2 regions of the Clostridium chauvoei genome follow, and region 1 is predicted to be linked to the other one. Evidence: a T-box and tRNA genes for the amino acid it is inferred to sense, from the RefSeq annotation. Region 1 holds a T-box; the other holds one or more tRNA genes.

Region 1 (10,743 bases):
AGGAACTAAAACTTGAGGAGTTTCTCCTTTATCTATATTTAATCCAAGCTCTTTAGTTATTAATTCTCCTTCAGGTGAAATCATATATATAGTTAGTGCAGAACCAGCATGATAGTACCACATTTCATCTGAAGTTAATCTGTGGAAATTGGATACTTCACCAGTTTCTAAAAGAAAATATATGCTACTCCATAGGTTTCTTGTTTCCTTTTCAGTTTTATTTATAGTTTGGTTAGATAAAAATGATTCTTTAAAATATCCTCCTTCAACATGAGGAGTTAATCCTAATTTTTCTATATAATATTTAGCAGAAGTCATTTGAAATCCTCCTTTATAAAGATTTTATTTTGTTAATTTATTTATATTATATAAGGATATACTTCGAAAAAATAGTACAATTAATGATAAATATATCTTTAATTAAATAATAGTAGCAATAAAAAGCATTTAAATATATAATAAACTAAAACTATAGGAGAAGAGGAAGAGGTATGGAATTATATGTTTCAGATTTAGATGGTACACTTTTAAATAGTGATAAAGAAGTGAGTGATTTTTCTAAAAATCAATTAAATAAATTAATAGATGAAGGGATTCAATTTACTGTAGCTACAGCAAGAACACCAGCAACTGCAGTAGATATTTTAAAAGGAATAAATATTAAACTACCAGTTGCAATGATGAATGGAGTATTAATATATGATATAAATAAAAATAAATATATAGATATTAAAAAAATTAAAGAATCAGCAGTTATAGAAGTATTAGATATTTTTAAAGAACATAAGAAAAATTGCTTTGTTTATGCAATAAAAGATAATTATTTATGGGTATATCATAAAGATTTTACATGTACAATGGAAAAAAACTTTTATGAAGAAAGGTGCCATAAATCCTTAAAAACTTTCGTTAAAGTTGAGGATTATTATAAAACTATTAATGGAGCAGATATTATTAACTTTATAATATTTGATAAATTAGAAATAGTTAAGCCTATATATGAAAAAATTAAAGAAGTTGATGGAATAACTGTAGATTATTATAAAGATCTTTATGGAGACGGATATTATTTAGATGCTTATAGTTCAATAGCTTCTAAAGCAAATGCTATAAAATATTTATCACGATATGTAAATCAAAATAAATTAATAACTTTTGGTGATAATGTTAATGATATTCCTATGTTTAAAATTTCTGATGAATGTTATGCAACTGAAAATGCTACAGAAACACTAAAAGAGCTGGCAACAGGAGTGATAGGTAGCAATAATGACGATGGAGTAGCAAAATTTATAACGAAAAGATTTGAAAATTCTTAATAATAAAAGAGTGCGTTAAAGCACTCTTTTATTATTCAAATTTCCATAAGCCTATAGAATCTAAAAATTTAGAATCTATTTCGTTTGTTACTGGGAAACCATGTTCTTCTTTATATGAAAGAACAGCTTTTTCTAAAGTGCTTTCATAAATTCCTGTAATAGGATAAGGAAAATAACCTAGAGCTTTAAGTTTCATTTGTACTAGGTACACATCAGTACCTCTGTTATTAGGTTTTATAATTCTATTATAATTAGAAAATCTCCAATTAGGTCCACCGCTAATAACAACTGAAGTACCGTAATCAACTAAGTTAAACAATTCTTTTACATTATGATTATACATTCTAATACATCCACCAGAAGCCATAGTTCCAATTGAGTCGGGTCTATTAGTTCCATGAATTCCAAAGGTATCCCAAGGAACATTTAATCCTAACCAATATCCACCAAATGCATCTTTCATTAGAGCTTTACTAGTTATTTGCCATGTACCTATTGGTGAAGGCGTATTAGGTTTACCTATTGCAACAGGATATATTTTTTCTGTTAATTTTGTTTTATTATTTATCAATGATAGAGTAAATGAATTAACATCAATATAAATAATATATTTAGGTTCAATAGAATTGCTATCTATATAAGCTTTGGGATTATTTGATGGAATTAATATAGTAACTAGTAATGCTAAACTTAAAAATTTATAAAATTTTTTCATAAACTCACCTATTGTAATTATATATATTATCATTAGACAAAATTATTTAAATTATACCATAATATAATTGAATAATTATCAAATTTTAAAAACCGGTTTACTAAATTGATAAAAATGTGCTAAGATTATATATAGTAATAATTGAGTAAAAGAAAAGAGGTATTTTTATGGACAAGGTTAAAAAATGGAAGCTTGAATGTGATGCTAAAAAACTTGTAGAGATATTAAATGAAAGAAAATATAATGCTGTATATGTTGATAACATAAATGAAGCTAAAGAAAAGGTTTTAGAATTAGTTGAAGAAGGTTCAAGTATAGCATTAGGTGGGTCAGTAACTTTAAATGAAATGGATTTGGTTAATACTATAAGAAATGGGAATTATAATTTTTATGATAGGTATCAAGATTTACCATTTTCAGAAATAGTAGAAATAATGAGACAGTCAATGGTAGCTGATTATTTAATTACAAGTACAAATGCGGTTACAGAAGCAGGAGAACTTGTAAATATGGATTGTTCAGGAAACAGAGCTGCAGGTATGATATTTGGACCAAAGAAAGTTATTGTAGTAATAGGTGCCAATAAAATGGTTAAAGATATGGATGAAGCATTGGATAGAATAAAGAGAGTAGCTATTATGAATGCAAAAAGAATAAACCATAAGACTCCTTGTGCTGAAAGTGGAAATTGTGAAGATTGTTTTGTAAAGGGAAGAGTGTGCAATTATTTATCAGTAGTAAATAATGGAGCAAAATTCCCAGGAAGATTTACAGTAATAGTTATTGCAGACGAAGTAGGATATTAATAATAACCAAAAAAAACTATACAATTTGTATAGTTTTTTTTTGGTTGCGGGAGCAGGACTTGAACCTACGACCTTTGGGTTATGAGCCCAACGAGCTGCCAACTGCTCCATCCCGCGGCATTATGGGAAATTTGGTTGCGGGGGCAGGACTTGAACCTACGACCTTTGGGTTATGAGCCCAACGAGCTGCCAACTGCTCCACCCCGCGATATTTAAATTTAATTACTGTCTTGGGTTTAAGTATATGCTTAATAGTTCAGTAAGTCAATGATTTATTTAAAAATAAATTATTATTTAATTTTTATCAACTATATATAAGTGAATTTATATAGATATAGCAATAATAAGAGTATATAATATCATTAAATATATAAGAGGGAATGAGAAAAATGAGTAAAAAAGAGTTGAGAGATAAAGTACTTTTGATTAGAGATAACTTAAATGCTAAAGAAAAGATTGAAAAGGATAATAATATACTAAGTAAACTATTAAATACAGAATTATATAAAAACAGTACTAATATATTTACTTATATAAGTTATGGTAGTGAAGTAGATACAAAAGAGTTAATAAATAAATCATTAAAAAATGGAAAAAAAATATTTGTACCAAAGACTATTAAGGAGTCTAGAGAAATGAAAGCTATTAATATAACTTCTTTAGAAAACTTAACCAAGGATAAATATGGAATATTGGAGCCTATATCTTTTGATAAAAATATAGATAAAAATAAATTAGATTTAATAATAATGCCTGGCTCTGTATTTGATAGTAATGGAAATAGAATAGGTTATGGAGGCGGTTATTATGATAGATATCTTTTAGATATTTATAAAGAAAATAATAAAGTTGCATTAGCTTATGATTTTCAAGTTAAGGATAATTTATTAGTAGATGAACATGATATTAAAGTTGATTATATTATAACTGAAAAAAGATTAATAAAAGTTAAATAAGTTTTTATAGACTTATTTAGCTTTTTTATGTTGTAGGTATTTATAATTTTGAGAATATAATAGTTAGGTTTATAACATACTATTAATGGTACTGAGAATAAGTAAAGGGGTAGTAATTTTTAACATTTACTATAGGACTTATTTTAGTAATACAACTTTGAAAAGGAGAAATGTTAAGATGGCTATTAAGAAACTCAAAAAAATAGTAGCAACTGCTCTAGTAGCAACTGCATTGTTCACTAACTTTAGTTATGTTAATGTTCTTGCAGAAGATAAAAGAGCACAAATAACAGACTTTAAAAACGTTCTTGATGTAACAGGAAGTCCAAAGGTTGAATTAAATGATGATTACTCAACAAATTTGGATAATCCTTTTTCAGACATGGGAGCATGGCATGCTTATTACTTACCTAAGACTGGGGACACTAATCTTTATGGAGGTTTTACAGGACCATTAATAGTGGGGGAAGAGTATCCTATAAATATGTCTGATACTATTAGCAAAATAAATATTATAAACTCAACTACTAATACAGCGTATGATTTAGGAACAGCTAAAACTTCTTTTGATTTTTATCCAGGTAAATTAGTGCAAAAATATGAATTACAAGATTTCACTTTAAATTTAGAACTTATCTTTGCAACAAATAGAACTGCATTAATAAGAACTGAGGTAGTAAACAATACCGATAAAGAACTTAATTTAAAGCTTGAATGGACAGGAAATATATTTAATAAATCCCCTTATGCTTTAAAGAAAGATGATGCAGGAAATAAAGTATATGATTTAAACCAAACTTTAGAAGCAACTAGTGAAGGAGTAAAAGTAAACTTTTCAAATGTAAGATCTACTTGGTCATTCTTCTCAAGTGATCAAACTAAATTTGAAGTAAAATATAATGGAAATACAAGTACAACAGTAGATGGAAACACATATAAGACAGTTTTAAAGGATGAAGTTAAGATTCCTGCAAAGGAAACATTTAAAACATACTCAACAGAGAGTTATACTTTTACAGCGGATGAATTAAGCAAAGAAACTGGTAAGGTTAAAAAAATAGTTACAGATGTAGATACTCAATTTAAAGATAATGAATCTCGTTGGCAAGGTTATTTAGATAAGACTTTTAAAGAAGAAAAAACAGCTGATGAAAAATATAAGAATGCAGCAGTTAAATCAATGATTACGTTAATTACCAATTGGAGAAGTGCAGCAGGAGCACTTAAACATGATGGTGTAATTCCATCTTTATCATATAAATGGTTTGTTGGTTTCTGGGCATGGGATTCTTGGAAGCAAGCAGTAGCAACTGCACAATTTGATGGTGAATTAGCAAAGAATAACATAAAAGCGTTATTTGATTACCAAATACAAAAAGATGATCCAATTAGACCACAAGATGAAGGGGCTATAATTGATGCTATATTCTATAATCAAGACGAAGCTAGAGGCGGAGAAGGCGGAAACTGGAATGAAAGAAACTCAAAACCAGCTTTAGCTGCTTGGTCAGTATGGAATGTATATAAGGCTACTGGAGATAAAGAATTCTTAAAAGAAATGTATCCTAAGTTAGTTGCTTATCATGATTGGTGGTATAAAAATAGAGACCATGATAAAAATGGGGTAGCTGAATATGGTGGAATGGTTCATGACCTTAACAATAATGAAGAAGAAAGAATCCTAGCAGCGGCATGGGAAAGTGGAATGGACAATGCAACTAGATTTGATAAAGAGGGTTATGGAGAAGGAGATATAGGTGTAAAAGTATTTGAAAATAAAGATAAGAATGGTAAACTTGTAGGTTATTCAATTAACCAAGAATCTGTAGACTTAAATGCTTATCTTTATGCTGAAAAAGGCTTCTTAAAATCTATGGCTGATGAATTAGGCGAAAAGAAGGATTCTAAGAAATACTCTAAAGAAGCAGAAGATCTTAAGAACTATGTATCTGAAAATATGTATGATAAAGAAACTGGTTTCTTCTATGATTTACAAATAAATGAAGATGGTTCTCAAAAGAAACTACTTGTAAATAGAGGAAAGGGAACTGAAGGATGGATACCTTTATGGGCTAAAATGGCAGATAAGGAACAAGCAGAAGGTGTTAAAAAGGTTATGATGAATCCAGAAATGTTTAATACTTTTGTTCCATTACCAACAGCATCTAAAGATAATCCTAAATTTGATCCTAATAAATACTGGAGAGGACCAGTTTGGTTAGATCAAGCTTTATATGGAGTAGAAGCGCTTCAAAATTATGGATATTATGATGATGCATTAACTTTATCTCATAAATTATTTGATAATGCAGAAGGATTAATAGCAGATGGACCTATTAGAGAAAATTATAATCCAGAAACAGGTGCAGGCTTGCATACTAAGAACTTTAGTTGGTCAGCATCAGCATACTATTTAATGTATAAGAATACATTAACAAATGATAAAACAACATCACAAGTAGGCTTTGAAACAATGGCGCAATCTGATGAAAATAATAAAGAAGTAGAAAAAGCTGAAACTTCAACTGCAACAACTGTAGCAGTAGTAGCTATTATTATAATAGTTATAGTTGGAGGAGTTGTATATTATAAAAAGAAAAGTGAAAAAAATAATAAATAGAAAAAATTAAGTCTGCATTTTGCAGGCTTAATTTTTTAGTTTAAAAATAGTTGATAAAAATAGTTAAGAGTAATATAATTTAATTAAGCAATTACTTAACTAAAAATGGGAGATACGTATGAAAGAAAAAGTAAGAGTTTTTAAAGCTATGGGTGATGAAACTCGAATAAAAATATTATTACTATTATCTAAAAGAAATATATGTGCTAAAGGCATTGCAAAACATTTAGATATATCTGAAGCCGCAGTATCTCAACATATAAAAATTTTAAAAGATGTAAACTTAATAACCGGATATAAAAGAGGATATTATGTAGTTTATGATTTAAATAAAGAAGTTTTAGAAAATGCTATAAATTTTATGAGTTTACTGATAAATGATGATATAAACTCAATTTCTAATAAATTAAATATAAAACTTAGTGATATTAATATTTCACAATGCAAAATTAATTGCAAATCAATGAAAAGTTGTTGCAAAAAGTTATTGAAGGAGGATTAATTATGAGAATTTGTTTCCCGGTAAAATCAAATGAGGGAATAGAAAGCATACCATATGGTCATTTTGGTACAGCTCCAATGTTTGTAATATACGATTCAGAAAAAAACGAACTTTCAACTATAGGTAATGGGGATTTAAATCATGAGCATGGGAAGTGTCAACCTATAAAGGCATTAGCAGGAGAAATTGTAGATGCTGTAGTAGTAGGGGGAATTGGTCAAGGAGCAATAGTTAAATTAAATTCTTTAGGAATTAAAGTTTATAAGGCAATAGCAGGAACTATAGATGAAAATATAAAAGCACTTAATGATAGTAAGCTACATGAATTTTCAATGAGTCATACATGTAACCATGATGGCTGTTCACATCACTAAGATATAATATTTAACCATATTATATATTTTAAATTTACAAAATAAAAATAGTCATTTACCTTTAAAGTAAATGACTATTTTTTATTTTAATATTATTTTTCTTTATTAGCAATTTCTAATATTAATCTATTTTTTAATTCAGAAACAGCAATAGCCCCTTCTTCACCATTCTTTCTACTTCTTACAGAAACTTCATTATTAGCAGCTTCCTTTTCACCAACAACTAAAATATAAGGAATTCTTTCAAGTCTAGCTTCTCTAATTTTATATCCTATTTTTTCAGCTCTATAGTCTGAAGTAGTTCTTATACCAGCATTTTTAAATTCTTTAACAATTGATTCTGCATAATCATTATATTTGTCTGATATAGGAAGAACGATAGCTTGAGTTGGAGATAACCAAGTAGGGAAAGCTCCAGCATATTTTTCTATAAGCATTGCTAAAGTTCTTTCATAACATCCGATTGATGATCTATGAATAACGTAAGGACGCTTTTTATTGCCATCTTTATCTATATAAGTCATATCAAATCTTTCTGCAAGAGCAAAGTCGATTTGAATAGTTATTATTGTATCTTCTTTTCCGTGAACATTCTTAAATTGAATATCAAGTTTAGGACCGTAGAATGCAGCTTCACCATCAGCTTCTACATAATTAATGTTAAGGTGATCTAATATACCCTTCATTAACACTTGAGTTTCTTCCCAAGCTTGAGGATTATTTATATATTTTTCAGTATTATTTGGATCCCATTTAGAGAATCTATAAGAGATATCTCCATCAATTCCTAAAGTTTTCATTATGTAGTCTATTAATTCAACGCAACCTTTAAATTCTTGTTCTATTTGTTCAGGTGTACAAACTATGTGACCATCAGCTAAAGTGAATTGTCTAACACGAATTAATCCATGCATTTCACCAGAAGATTCATTTCTATAAAGAGTAGAAGTTTCTGCATATCTTATAGGTAAATCTCTATAGCTGTGTTGATCTGAATTATAAATAGCGAATTGGAATGGACAAGTCATAGGTCTTAAAGCCATAATTTCAGCATCTTTTTCTTCATCACCTAAAACAAACATACCATCTTTATAATGATCCCAATGTCCTGAAACCTTAAATAAATCATTCTTAGACATTGAAGGAGTTTTAGTTAAAACATAACCTCTTCTATCTTCTTCATCTTCAATCCATCTTTGTAGAGTTTGAATTATTTTAGCTCCTTTAGGCATTATTAAAGGAAGTCCTTGACCAACATTTTCGTCAGTTGTAAATATTCCAAGTTCTCTACCTAATTTATTGTGATCTCTTTTCTTTGCTTCCTCTAAAGCTTCTAAATGAGCATCTAAATCAGCTTTTTTTAAGAATGCTGTTCCATAAACTCTTGAAAGCATTTTATTCTTTTCATCGCCTCTCCAGTAAGCACCAGCACTTCTGATAAGCTTAATTGCCTTAACTGCTTTTAATGATATAAGATGAGGGCCAGCACATAAATCAGTAAAGTCACCAATCTTGTAGAATGAAATAATTTCATCTTCCCCTAAATCATTAATTAACTCAATTTTATAAGGTTCATTAGCTTCTTCCATAAGCTTTAAAGCTTCTGCTCTTGGAAGTTCGAATCTTTCAATTGAAGGATTTTCTTTTATTATTTTCTTCATTTCATCTTCAATTTTAACTAATTCTTCAGTAGTAAAAGCTTTTTCTAAATCAAAATCATAATAGAATCCATTTTCAATTGAAGGTCCTATAGCTAACTTAGCATTAGGGAATAATCTTTTAACAGCATAAGCTAATACGTGAGAGATACTGTGTCTTACAGCATCTTTACCTTCTTTAGAGTCGAATGTACAAATTGCAAGTTCAACATCTTCATTAACAATATGACGAAGATCTACAACCTCACCATTAACTATTCCACAACAAGCATTTCTAGCTAAACCTTCGCTAATTGATTTAGCTATATCAAGAACTGATATACCAGCTTCAAATTCTTTAACTGATCCATCTTTTAAAGTAATTTTAATCATAATAATTTACTCCTCTCAAAAAATATTTTAAAGTTAAAAATAATAATAAAAAAAGCTCTCATCACAATTTCTATATAAAATTTATACAGAAAAGGGACGAGAGCGTAATATTCCCGCGGTTCCACCCTTAATTGCCTAAAAAGGCCTCTTAAAGTAGTTATCGTAACGTGATAAAACGGACTTTATTAGAGTCACTCAGAGGGGGTCTTCAACTAATTTCAAATAAGAATACTTACACCAAACGTAATCTCTCTCTGTAAATGAAGCTTTAGTTTACTCTTCTCTTCAACGTATTTTCATTATTTGTTATTAATTATAATAATATAAAATATTAATGTCAACTAGAAAAAAATAAGATATTTATTTACTAAAAGGTTAAAAATTATAAATTTTATATTGATTTTTCATGAATATTTTTATATAATGAAGTAAATAGGTAAGCAGATGTGGCGGAATTGGCAGACGCACTAGACTTAGGATCTAGCGCCATTGGCGTGGGGGTTCGACTCCCTTCATCTGCACCAATTATATTTGCGGAAGTGGCTCAATGGTAGAGCGTCACCTTGCCAAGGTGAATGTTGCGAGTTCGAGTCTCGTCTTTCGCTCCAAAAAAATAACACAGGCAACTGTGTTATTTTTTTTGCTTTCTAAACATATTATGTAATACAAAGGTTTTAAAAAAAGGGTGATAAAAAATCACCCTATATTGAATAATAAGTTAAATTTTAGCTAATATTAATATTATTAAATAAATGTTCAAGTTCAAGTTCATCTAACATAGAGTGGGAGTAGAGTTTTCCACCCATTAAGTGTTTTATAATTTCATCTTTTTGATAACCTTCTTTATATAGTTTAAGATTTTTTATTAATCGTTTAAGAGAGCAACTAGGTAATTTTAAAATTTCTGAAATCTCTTTGACGCTATAAAAATCTTTAGGTAAAAGCTTGTACAATTTGTCTTGAAATTCAAGTTTATATTTTAAATCTGTTTCAATACAATTATGGGGGCCATTTTTTCCTCTATGATGAAGGTTACAAAGATATTTATAATTTAAATCGAAGTCGTACCCCCCTTCATGTTTGTGGACTATATGATGAACATCCGCTGGTGAGCCGCAAATTTCACAGTGGTACAAAGCTTATGCCTCCTTTTTTTTACTATCCTTACTTAAATTATAAGGTAAAAATGGTTAAAATTCAAAGGTATTAATAGGCAAGTTTTCAGAATGTTCATTTAAGCAAGGGATTTAAAATAACCTTTAATACACAATGAAACAACTTGAAAAGATGGTACATTATACTATATAATATATTATATAGTAGAAAGAAAGGTGATAAAGGTGAGACAGAATTACGACTCTTTTGACTACTGGGAAAATCTTATAAGTGAAAATAAAACTATAAGAGGACATATGTTTATG
Region 2 (10,743 bases), 540 kb from region 1:
TCATTTACTTATCCCCCACATATATTCTTTATTGAGCTTCTCTTGTTATATCTGCACCTAAATCTGTAAATTTGTATTCTATGTTAGGATATCCTCTATCTATATGTTCGATTTCTGTGATTTCAGTTTTTCCTTGTGCTATTAATCCAGCTATAACCATAGCTGCACCTGCTCTTAAGTCAGTTGCTCTAACACTTGCTCCATTTAATTTATCAACACCATTTATTATAGCTGTTCTTCCGTCAACTGCTATATTTGCACCCATCTTGTTTAATTCTTCAGTATGTTTATGTCTATTTTCCCATATACTTTCTACTATTAAACTCTTTCCTGGCACAATACTTAATAATGCTGACATAGGTTGTTGTACGTCTGTTGGGAATCCTGGGTATGGTGTTGTCTTAACGTTGATACCTTTTAATGGACCTTCAACACGCACTCTAATGCTATCATCGCCTTCTTCTACTATAGCACCCATTTCTGTAAGCTTAGCTGTTATAGACTCTAAATGCTTTGGTATAACATTTTTAATAGTAACATCACCCTTTGTAGCAACTGCTGCTATCATAAATGTACCAGCTTCAATTTGGTCTGGTATAACACTATAATTACATCCTACTAATTTTTCAACGCCTTTTATTCTAATAACGTCTGTTCCTGCACCCTTAATATCAGCACCCATTGAATTTAAGAAGTTAGCTACATCAACTACGTGAGGTTCTTTAGCTACATTTTCTAATATAGTCGTTCCTTCTGCTAAGGTTGCTGCTATCATAACATTTATTGTTGCTCCAACAGAAACTACATCAAAGAAAATACTAGTACCTTGTAATTTTTCTGCTTCTATTGTTACTGCACCGTTTTCAATTATTACTTCTGCACCTAAAGCTTCAAATCCTTTTATATGTTGATCTATTGGTCTAACACCTATAGGGCATCCTCCTGGTAATTCAACTCTTGCCTTACCAAATCTTGATAATAAAGCTCCTATAAAATAATAAGATGCTCTCATTCTTCTTACATCTTCTGTGCATGCATTTACACTGTGTACGTCCGTAGCATCTATCTCTAATGTATTGTTATCTATTTTATTTACGCCACATCCTAGGCTTTTAAGAATTCTTTCTAAACAATGTACATCTTCTATATCTGGTACATTATCGATAATACATTTCCCCTCGCTTGCCATTATAGCTGCGGGCAATATCGCAACCGCTGCATTTTTAGCTCCGTTAATCTCGACTGAACCCTTTAAAGCCCTGCCTCCGTGTATAACTAACTTTTCCATCCATTTCACCCTTATCATCATTTATATATATATTAATCTTGCCTATTATTCTGTCTATTATCCATATTTATGTTTAAAAGGTAATTTTAACTCTTTTTAAGTTTGAAAACTACCTTCCCCATTATAACATAAATTTTCATTAATTAAATAGAGTTTTTTATGGTAAATGTGCTTTTTACTCGTGTTCATTAATTTTATTATAGTTTTACGCCCAATATCCACTTTTTGTAAAAATTATTTCCTTATGTAAAAGTTTTAACTATTCTTACTTTTTAAATTTGATACTGTATGTTATAATCAATAATAAAGCTTGAATACTTGATTATAAGCAAGCTAACTTAACTTGAGAGGTTATTTTTATGAAATATTATTTAGTAGCATTATTTGATGAAGAATCTTATAAAAACTTGAATCCTATTCAAAGAAATCTTTCTAAAAAATTTAGAGCTAATAGGAATTCACCTACTCCCTATATACCTCTAGAAGTAATAGACAATCCAAACATAGATAAACTTGATTTAGTTGTAGATAAAATAATAAAACCTTATAAAAACTTTAAGGTTCAAATGTGCAATCAAGTTTCAATTTCTGAAAATAGTAAGACTGTTAATTTAAAGATAGAAGATAGAGGTTATATTAAAAGACTAAATAGATTAATGAGTGATACTTTAAAGATGCACGGCTTCAATCTAAAAAGTTATAACAACGAAATACCACTTCATATATCTATTGCTAATTTAAATTTTGTTCCTAAGGATATGAAAAAAACAGAAAGTGAAATAAATTTAAAATCTTCTTTAGAAACATTAAAAGTAAATAGAATTGAGCTTTGGAAAATTTCAAATAACAAAAGAGAAACATTAATTAAAAGTTATCCTTTAAAAACAAACTCATAGCTTTTATAAAACTGCTTAATACTAACATTGTATTAAGCAGTTTCTATTTACAAAAAATTAATTTTTTCTGTAGTCGTTTACCGTACTTTTCAATATTCAAAACTTTTTGTAAAATAGAATTATTAAGTCCTAGGAACAGGGGGATATTTATGGATGCTCAATCACTTTTTAACGCTCAATTAGAAAAAAGTAAAACAATTAGTATTAACGAAAACTTAAATCAATATAAATTATCAGCTAGAAAGAATTTAGACTTACATATTAAACTTGGATGTCTTGCTGATGAAACTAGATGCTACAAATATTGTTTAAATCATGACTTACCTATTAATAAAGATATAGTATTTGAAAAATATTTAGATTGCCTTGGACAAATTTTATCAATAGGATTAGATAGAAATTATTCTGATATCCAAAATATAAGAGTTAAGCCTAATGATTATTGTTTAAGTGATCAATTTTTAAATTTATATATTGATATAAATGATTTAATAATTTCACCATCTAAAGATCATTTCTTAACACTTCTTGAAGACTTTATAAGTCTTGGAATTACATTAGGTTATTCAGCAAATAGAATTAAAGATACTTTTATTAATATATAAATAAGAAAAAACCTTCTAAAATTAGAGGGTTTTTTTCATATTTATATATTAAAGTGGAATACTATCTTTGAGGTGATATAATGTTTGCAATAATTGCTGCTATAATCTCAGGTATTTCCATGAGCTTACAAGGAGTTTTTAATACTCGTTTAGAAGAAAAAATAGGAACCTGGGAAACTAATGCTTTCGTTCAAGCTACTGGTTTAGTTCTAACTTTAATAATTTTAATGTTTTTTGGAAAAGGTAGCTTTAAATCTATTAAAGATGTGAACAAACTCTACCTATTAGGTGGAATATTAGGCGTTATTATTATTTTTACTGTAATGAAAAGTATAGGTGCTATGGGTGCTACTTGTGGAATAGGTATTATTTTAGTAGCTCAATTAGCTTCTGCTGGTATAATAGACGCCTTTGGACTATTCGGTACTGATAAGGTTCCATTTGGTATGAAGGAATTTATAGGCATAGGCATAATGATTATAGGCATAGTAATATTTAAATGGAAATTATAACTTATCATTAACAAAATCTCTCCTATTAATATACTATATAATGTAATTAATTTTAGGAGTATTATATGTTTTCTTTAAATAAGAAGCTAGATATTAACCTAAAAAACTGTATGGCCTCTAAAGTCCACAAAGATCATAGGGTTATTATTAAATGTAGTAGATTCCAAGATTCAATAGTGAAAAAAATATCCTCCTATAGAGGAGAAGTACTTAGATGTATTAAACATTGTGATATAATATCAGCTCGATTGAACAATAAAGCTATAGAAAGGCTTTTAGAGTATCCTGAAGTTGAATATATCTGTTTTGATGAATATTTATTTTTATGTGGAATGAGTGTCCCAACAGCTAATAAAACTAGATTATCTAGCAAAAGTAACATAACAGGTAAAGGTATAGGAATCGGGGTTGTTGATAGCGGTGTTTATCCTCACCCTGATTTGATTACACCTTACAATAGAATATCTACATTTGTCGATTTGATATCTGAACTTAAATATCCGTATGATGATAATGGACATGGAACTTGTACTTGCGGTATACTAGCTGGAAGTGGTGAAAAGTCTAATAATATGTATAGAGGTGTTGCTCCAGAAGCTAACCTTTACTGCTATAAAGCCTTTGATAAGATGGGTAAAGGCTTTGCCTCTGATGTATTGTATGCCATAGAGTGCTTAATTGAAGAAAGTGAAAAACATAATATAAAAATTCTTTGTTTACCATTTGAACTTTTATACTACAATGCTTTTTTACAATCTTGCTTTGATAAAATATTTAAGTTAGCTACTAGCAAAAATATAACTCCAATTGTTCCAAGTGGTAGCAACAAAAATATTGAAGGCTCAATAACAGGAATTGCACTCTCAAAGGATTGTATAACAGTTGCAGGTGTTGATACTACAGGAGTAATTAAACCTTATAATTATTCCTCTGCTGGGAATCTAAGAAGAGGCTCTAAACCTGATGTAGCTGCTGCTTGTGTAGATATTGTATCTTTAAATTGTAATGTAAATTATATATCTGAAAAGAATGGAATTAAATTATATCCTAAAAAGTTAGATGCGTCTTATAGAAGTTATACTGGCACTTCATTAGCTACTGCTTATATATCTGGAATATGTGCTTTGCTTTATCAAAATGATCCTGGTTTAACCTTTAAAGATACGCTTTCATTACTAAAAGTATCTTGCGATCCATTTGATATGCCTAAAAATTATCAAGGTGAAGGAAAAGTAAATATTAATAAGCTTATAAAAAAATAAGGTGCCTTTATTAAGACGCCTTATTTTTTGCTTTAAAGAATATATCCATATGGATTAACAGGTTCTCCATTTACTCTTAACTCAAAATGTAAATGTGGTCCTGTACTAAAACCAGTACTACCTATAGCCCCTATTAAATCACCTGCTTTTACTTTATCACCAGGCTTAACATATATTTTACTTAAATGAGCATAATACGTAGTCATTCCACCTTCATGCTCTACCTTTATTAAGTTACCATATCCTCCATTATTATATTCTGCATATATAATAGTCCCCTCTATAGAAGCTTTTACTTCATCTCCCATATTTCCTGCTATATCAATTCCCTTATGAAAAGAATTCCAACGCTCTCCATACCCTGAAGTTATAACATCACTGCCTGTAGGTTTATTTAAGAAAGCTACCCCCTCATAATATGGGTTTTTACTCCCTTTATAAATAATTGTATTAATAGGTTCTTTTACTATGTCTTCTTTTAAAACCTTACTTTCTTCTTCTCCTACATTTTTATATGTAATTTCTTTCAAGACATTTTTAATGCCATCTTGCCCCTCTTCGATTCTACTTTCTCCAATATATAAATTTTCATCTGAAGCTGTAATAGTTTGTGGTTTTATACTTTCTTGTACAGTTTCTTTAGTTTTTATATTAATTGCAACTAAATTTTCGCCTTCTTTAGAAATGTTATATATTTCTTCCGCTAACTCCTCTTCTGTATCTAAAGATGATAAATCAGTAACTTCTTCTTGTAAATTTATATTACAGGATATATCTGCTGATACAATATCTCCTTTATCTATATTTAAATTATCTATTTGTTTATCTGCAGCTAATTTTAATATATTATTTACCATATCATTAGAAGCTATATACCCTATTTTTTCTCCATCTAAGTTTAATCGATAAGCTGATGTCTTTCCTGTTAAAGCTCCTAACATATTTTTCTTAATTTCATTTTTATTACTTAATACTACCTCTTCATTTACTTTATTATATTTAATAGGTTCATTGTTGTTATTTACTATATTTGAATCTATATTTACCTCTTGTAATAATTCATTATAAACCTGCTTAGTTTCCTCTTTGCTATTTACATATCCAATAACACTATCATTAAGATATGCTTCTAAAATATAATTATCGTTTGCTAATAACATTATAACTATTGGGATAATTAATAATATTATTTTTATCGTGACACCTACTGTGTCTTTTTTTGTATACATAATTTCTCCTTCCTTTTTATTGCTATTATTGAAAACACATTTAATAATGTTCCCTATAAATTTAATATTATTCATTTTACCTGTTAATTGTTTTATTGAGTGATATACCTCACTTTGATATAATTAACTTAATGTAAATAAATATAAAGAAAGGTAGAGGAGAAATTATGAGTACATTTATGCTTAAATCTAAGCCCTTAAAATTTACTCCTATTAGTAATGTATTTATTGAAAAGTATATGCCAAAAGCTAGAGGAGAGTTTATTAAAGTCTACTTGTTAATGCTTAAGCATAATATGAGTGGCGAAATAGGAATAAGTTCTTCAATTTTAGCTTCATCATTAAATCTTTTAGAATCTGACATTATAAATGCATTAAATTATTGGAATGATGAAGGTGTCATTAAGTTAATCCCCATTGATAAAATGGGTAATTTTGAAATAGATTTTATAGATTTATCTCTTGAACCTATAAATAACTCTAAAGAAATTAACCTTTTAGATGAATTATCTGATGAAACTAATAATGGAATGTTAAAGGATATCGAAAGATTAATTGGAAGACCTTTATCCCCTACAGAATTCACTACATATATAAGTTGGAAAAAAGATTATAATTTTTCATCTGAGTTAATACTCTTAATTATAGAATATTGTGTTTCTAGAGGTAAAAGTAATGCTAGGTATATAGAAAAAGTTGCTATTGCATGGCATGAAATGAATATTAAAACTGTAGAAGATGCTCAAAATTATATAAGAAAAACAGAAGATAAATGGGGTACATATAGAGAGATTCTTAAATTCCTTGGAATTAAAAATGCAGATATAATGAAACCTCAAGAAGATATGTTAGAAAAATGGACTACAACTTATAACTTCTCATTAGATGTAATAAAAAAGGCTTGTGACATATGCTCTCAAAGATTGAATAGAGCTGACTTTAAATATATCGATGGAATTCTATCAAGCTGGAATAGAGATAACTTAAAAACTATTCAAGATATAGAAGCCAAAGAAGCTAAATTTAAAAGTTCATCTGCTAAAAAATCTTTCGATAATACACCTAATACTAAATCTAATTTAAAATTTAATAACTTCAAACCAAGAGATTATGACTACGATTCTCTTGAAAAGAAACTATTAGGATGGGATAACGATGATTAAAGGATACCAAAAAGAATTAGCTAATATATATGAACAAATTAAAATTAAAGAACAAAATAATTTAAATGCACGAAGAAAAGAAATTTCTGATAAGCATCCTGAAATTATGGAATTAGAAAAATCAATTCAAAAGCAAAGCTTGAATTTATCTTTGTCCATACTTAAAGGACTTACTGAAGAAGAACTAAATAAAATTAAAGATACAATAACCGACTTAAGATTTAAAAAATACGAGCTATTAGTTTCAAAAGGTTATGATCCTGAATATTTATCTCTTCATTATCAATGTCATAAATGCAAGGATGAAGGATATATTGGAATAAAAAAATGCTCATGTTACAAAAATAAGTTAATTAAATTATATTATAAGGATTCTGATTTAGAAGATGCTGTTAAAACTCATAACTTTAATAAATTTGATATAAGTTTATATTCCAACCATAAAATTGGAGAAGATAAATTTTCTCCAAGAAGAAATATAGAAAATATTTTAGAGTTTATTCAAGGTGATTATGTTCCTAATTTTTCAAAGCACAATAATAACTTATTGTTTTATGGCAATTCAGGTACTGGTAAAACATACTTATCTTGGTGCATTGCAAAAGAATTACTTGATGAAGGATTTTTAGTTGTTTATAAAACTTCTGATGAACTTATTAAATGTCTTAGAGATATTAGATTTAATAACAACTATGAATTAGAAGAATTACTGCTTAATTGTGATTTATTAATTATTGATGATTTAGGAGCAGAACAAATTACAGAGTTCTCTGCTACAGAGTTATTCACTTTAATTAATAGAAAATTACTTAAAAATAAAAAAATGCTTATATCTACTAATTTAAGTCTTCCTATGATAACTAAAATCTATAGTGAAAGAATTTATTCTAGACTTGTCGGTAACTTTAAGCTTTACAAATTTTATGCAGAAGACATTAGAATACAATTAAATTTAAAAAGACGATGATTATTTCATCGTCTTAGTTTTTTATATTTAATTTCAAACAATAAAAAAAGCTTTGGAAAAATCCAAAGCTTTTGTGGAGCTGGCAATAGGAATCGAACCTACAACCTGCTGATTACAAGTCAGCTGCTCTACCGTTGAGCCATGCCAGCAAAATTGGCGACTTAGAAGGGACTCGAACCCTCGACCCCTGGCGTGACAGGCCAGTACTCTAACCAACTGAGCTACTAAGCCATTTAATTTGGTGGGCACAACAGGGATCGAACCTGTGACCCTCTGCTTGTAAGGCAGATGCTCTCCCAGCTGAGCTATGCGCCCAAAATAAATGGTGACTCCTAGGGGAATCGAACCCCTGTTACCACCGTGAAAGGGTGGTGTCTTAACCGCTTGACCAAGGAGCCATATTAAGTTGTTTTTTGTTTTTAATATTTAAGCTTTTGTAAAATTAAAATGGCGACTTAGAAGGGACTCGAACCCTCGACCCCTGGCGTGACAGGCCAGTACTCTAACCAACTGAGCTACTAAGCCATTTAATTTTGGTGGGCACAACAGGGATCGAACCTGTGACCCTCTGCTTGTAAGGCAGATGCTCTCCCAGCTGAGCTATGCGCCCAAAATAAAATGGTGACTCCTAGGGGAATCGAACCCCTGTTACCACCGTGAAAGGGTGGTGTCTTAACCGCTTGACCAAGGAGCCATATATGGAGCTGGCAATAGGAATCGAACCTACAACCTGCTGATTACAAGTCAGCTGCTCTACCGTTGAGCCATGCCAGCATATAGCTTAAAATATTAAATTTTATGTTATGTTTTTTAAAATTAAAATGGCGACTTAGAAGGGACTCGAACCCTCGACCCCTGGCGTGACAGGCCAGTACTCTAACCAACTGAGCTACTAAGCCATTTAATTTTGGTGGGCACAACAGGGATCGAACCTGTGACCCTCTGCTTGTAAGGCAGATGCTCTCCCAGCTGAGCTATGCGCCCAAAATAAATGGTGACTCCTAGGGGAATCGAACCCCTGTTACCACCGTGAAAGGGTGGTGTCTTAACCGCTTGACCAAGGAGCCATATTAAGTTTTGCTCTTTTCTTTCAGGAGGCTTTCTCCTGCCGAGCACATTAACTATAATACATAAATTTTAATATAGTGTCAACACTTTTTTTAAACTTTTTTATTTATTTAATTTTATACTAGGTTTTTACTAGATTTTATTCTAGTAATTTCACCATCTTATCTCTTGATTCTAGGCACTTTAAGCCTTGTCCATACCTAGAAAGTTGCTTTTCTTTTTCTTTAATTTCTTTTTCGATTTTTTTAATTTCAAAGGTACATAATTCGAAAAATTTTTCTTTATTAATTTCTTCTATAGATATATTATACCCAACTTTTTTAAAATTTTCTCCACTTGCAATAATATTTATAGGTATGTGATTATTAATGATACAAAGTATTTCTTTATCCCATATTCCTCTTTTATTTACTTTATATTTATCTTTTAGTAAATTAAGTGCTTCAAATTCTTCATTGAATTGCTCTTGAATATTATCTACTAATATTTTATATAAGTTTATTGATATTCCTCTATTTAACTTTATCTTTAATAAATCTCTATATTTAATTAAAAATTTATCTACATCTGATTCAGTAATAAATTCTATATCTTTGTTTAAAAATATATTTATACCTTTAGAATTAGGATAGTTAACTACTGATTGATCATAATTCATTCTTCTAACTTTAAATTCTTTTTCAAAATCACTACTATCCTTATTTATAACTCTTACTTTCATATATTTCACCTCTATAAATAGTATTCCATAGTTTTATAACTTATATTACTATGATAAAATTTATTTAAATATACATTAAGGAGACTAAATATTATGATACATCATGATTTAATTATAGTTGGTGGTGGAGCTTCTGGATTAACTGCAGCTATTGCCGCAAAAGATTTTGGTATAGATGTAGCTATTTTAGAAGCTACCGATAGAATAGGTAAAAAGATTCTAACTACAGGTAATGGTAGATGCAATATTTCAAATAGCACAATATCTTTTCCCTTCTTATCTTATCATAGTGAAAACTCTAACTTTTTTGTTGAATCACTATCTAAATTTACAGTAGAAGATGCTAAATCATTTTTCCTATCTTTAGGTTTACCTATTGTTGAGTTAAATAACGGAAAAATGTACCCACAATCGTTACAAGCTTCTTCTGTTGTGGATATTTTTAGATTTGCTTTAGAGGAGAGAGAAATTCCTTTATACACAAACTGCAAATTAAAATCTATCCACAGGAAAAAAAGTTTTAAGTTATCCACAAGTAACGAAGAGTATAATTTATTCACATGTAATAAATTAATTCTTGCCTGTGGAGGAAAATCAGCAGTTAAAACTGGTTCTGATGGCTCTGGACATTCATTAGCAAAATCCTTAGGCCATAAAATTATTGATCCTATTCCTGGAATAGTTCAATTAAAGTTAGAACATCCTAATTTAAAAGCATTGTCAGGTATAAAATTTGATGGATATGCCACACTATTAATTAACGATAAACCTGCAAGAAAAGAATTTGGAGAGATTCTTTTCACTGATTATGGAATTTCTGGACCTCCAATTCTCCAAATATCAGGTCACGCATCTAAAGCTCTTAATCAAGGAAAAAAAGTTGAAATTCTTGTAGATATGATGCCTAATTCTTCTTTAGAAGATATAGAAAATTTCATTGAAGGTCATTTGGCTGTATTTTCTCATAGACCTATAATAGATGCATTAATAGGAGTAGTTAATAAAAAGCTAATTCCTACTTTATTAAAAGAA

What was found. A T-box is a leader RNA that pairs with one kind of tRNA and senses whether it is charged. The one in region 1 lies ahead of thrS (threonine--tRNA ligase), so its partner is inferred to be a tRNA-Thr.
Region 2: it has a tRNA-Thr gene. The T-box ahead of thrS (threonine--tRNA ligase) is inferred to sense a tRNA for this amino acid. The anticodon was not compared.

The regions. Positions count from the first base shown of each region.
Region 1 covers NZ_CP018624.1:2,298,927-2,309,669, reverse strand. Annotated here, with positions in the region: gene BTM21_RS10795 (cupin domain-containing protein) at 1-318, opposite strand, end outside; gene BTM21_RS10790 (Cof-type HAD-IIB family hydrolase) at 492-1,319, shown strand; gene BTM21_RS10785 (L,D-transpeptidase family protein) at 1,351-2,034, opposite strand; gene BTM21_RS10780 (lactate utilization protein) at 2,202-2,840, shown strand; tRNA gene BTM21_RS10775 (tRNA-Met) at 2,882-2,957, opposite strand; tRNA gene BTM21_RS10770 (tRNA-Met) at 2,973-3,048, opposite strand; gene BTM21_RS10765 (5-formyltetrahydrofolate cyclo-ligase) at 3,230-3,796, shown strand; gene BTM21_RS10760 (MGH1-like glycoside hydrolase domain-containing protein) at 3,975-6,416, shown strand; gene BTM21_RS10755 (ArsR/SmtB family transcription factor) at 6,535-6,918, shown strand; gene BTM21_RS10750 (NifB/NifX family molybdenum-iron cluster-binding protein) at 6,921-7,292, shown strand; gene thrS (threonine--tRNA ligase) at 7,385-9,322, opposite strand; T-box leader at 9,412-9,620, opposite strand; tRNA gene BTM21_RS10740 (tRNA-Leu) at 9,763-9,846, shown strand; tRNA gene BTM21_RS10735 (tRNA-Gly) at 9,856-9,930, shown strand; gene BTM21_RS10730 (HNH endonuclease) at 10,048-10,458, opposite strand; gene BTM21_RS10725 (hypothetical protein) at 10,663-10,743, shown strand, end outside.
Region 2 covers NZ_CP018624.1:2,834,893-2,845,635, forward strand. Annotated here, with positions in the region: gene BTM21_RS13285 (MBL fold metallo-hydrolase) at 1-4, opposite strand, end outside; gene BTM21_RS13290 (UDP-N-acetylglucosamine 1-carboxyvinyltransferase) at 29-1,288, opposite strand; gene BTM21_RS13295 (hypothetical protein) at 1,648-2,184, shown strand; gene BTM21_RS13300 (dUTP diphosphatase) at 2,334-2,789, shown strand; gene BTM21_RS13305 (DMT family transporter) at 2,870-3,301, shown strand; gene BTM21_RS13310 (S8 family serine peptidase) at 3,367-4,563, shown strand; gene BTM21_RS14105 (peptidoglycan DD-metalloendopeptidase family protein) at 4,596-5,792, opposite strand; gene BTM21_RS13320 (DnaD domain protein) at 5,960-6,955, shown strand; gene BTM21_RS13325 (ATP-binding protein) at 6,948-7,922, shown strand; tRNA gene BTM21_RS13330 (tRNA-Thr) at 7,997-8,071, opposite strand; tRNA gene BTM21_RS13335 (tRNA-Asp) at 8,077-8,153, opposite strand; tRNA gene BTM21_RS13340 (tRNA-Val) at 8,162-8,237, opposite strand; tRNA gene BTM21_RS13345 (tRNA-Glu) at 8,246-8,320, opposite strand; tRNA gene BTM21_RS13350 (tRNA-Asp) at 8,371-8,447, opposite strand; tRNA gene BTM21_RS13355 (tRNA-Val) at 8,457-8,532, opposite strand; tRNA gene BTM21_RS13360 (tRNA-Glu) at 8,542-8,616, opposite strand; tRNA gene BTM21_RS13365 (tRNA-Thr) at 8,622-8,696, opposite strand; tRNA gene BTM21_RS13370 (tRNA-Asp) at 8,745-8,821, opposite strand; tRNA gene BTM21_RS13375 (tRNA-Val) at 8,831-8,906, opposite strand; tRNA gene BTM21_RS13380 (tRNA-Glu) at 8,915-8,989, opposite strand; gene BTM21_RS13385 (hypothetical protein) at 9,130-9,711, opposite strand; gene BTM21_RS13390 (BaiN/RdsA family NAD(P)/FAD-dependent oxidoreductase) at 9,805-10,743, shown strand, end outside.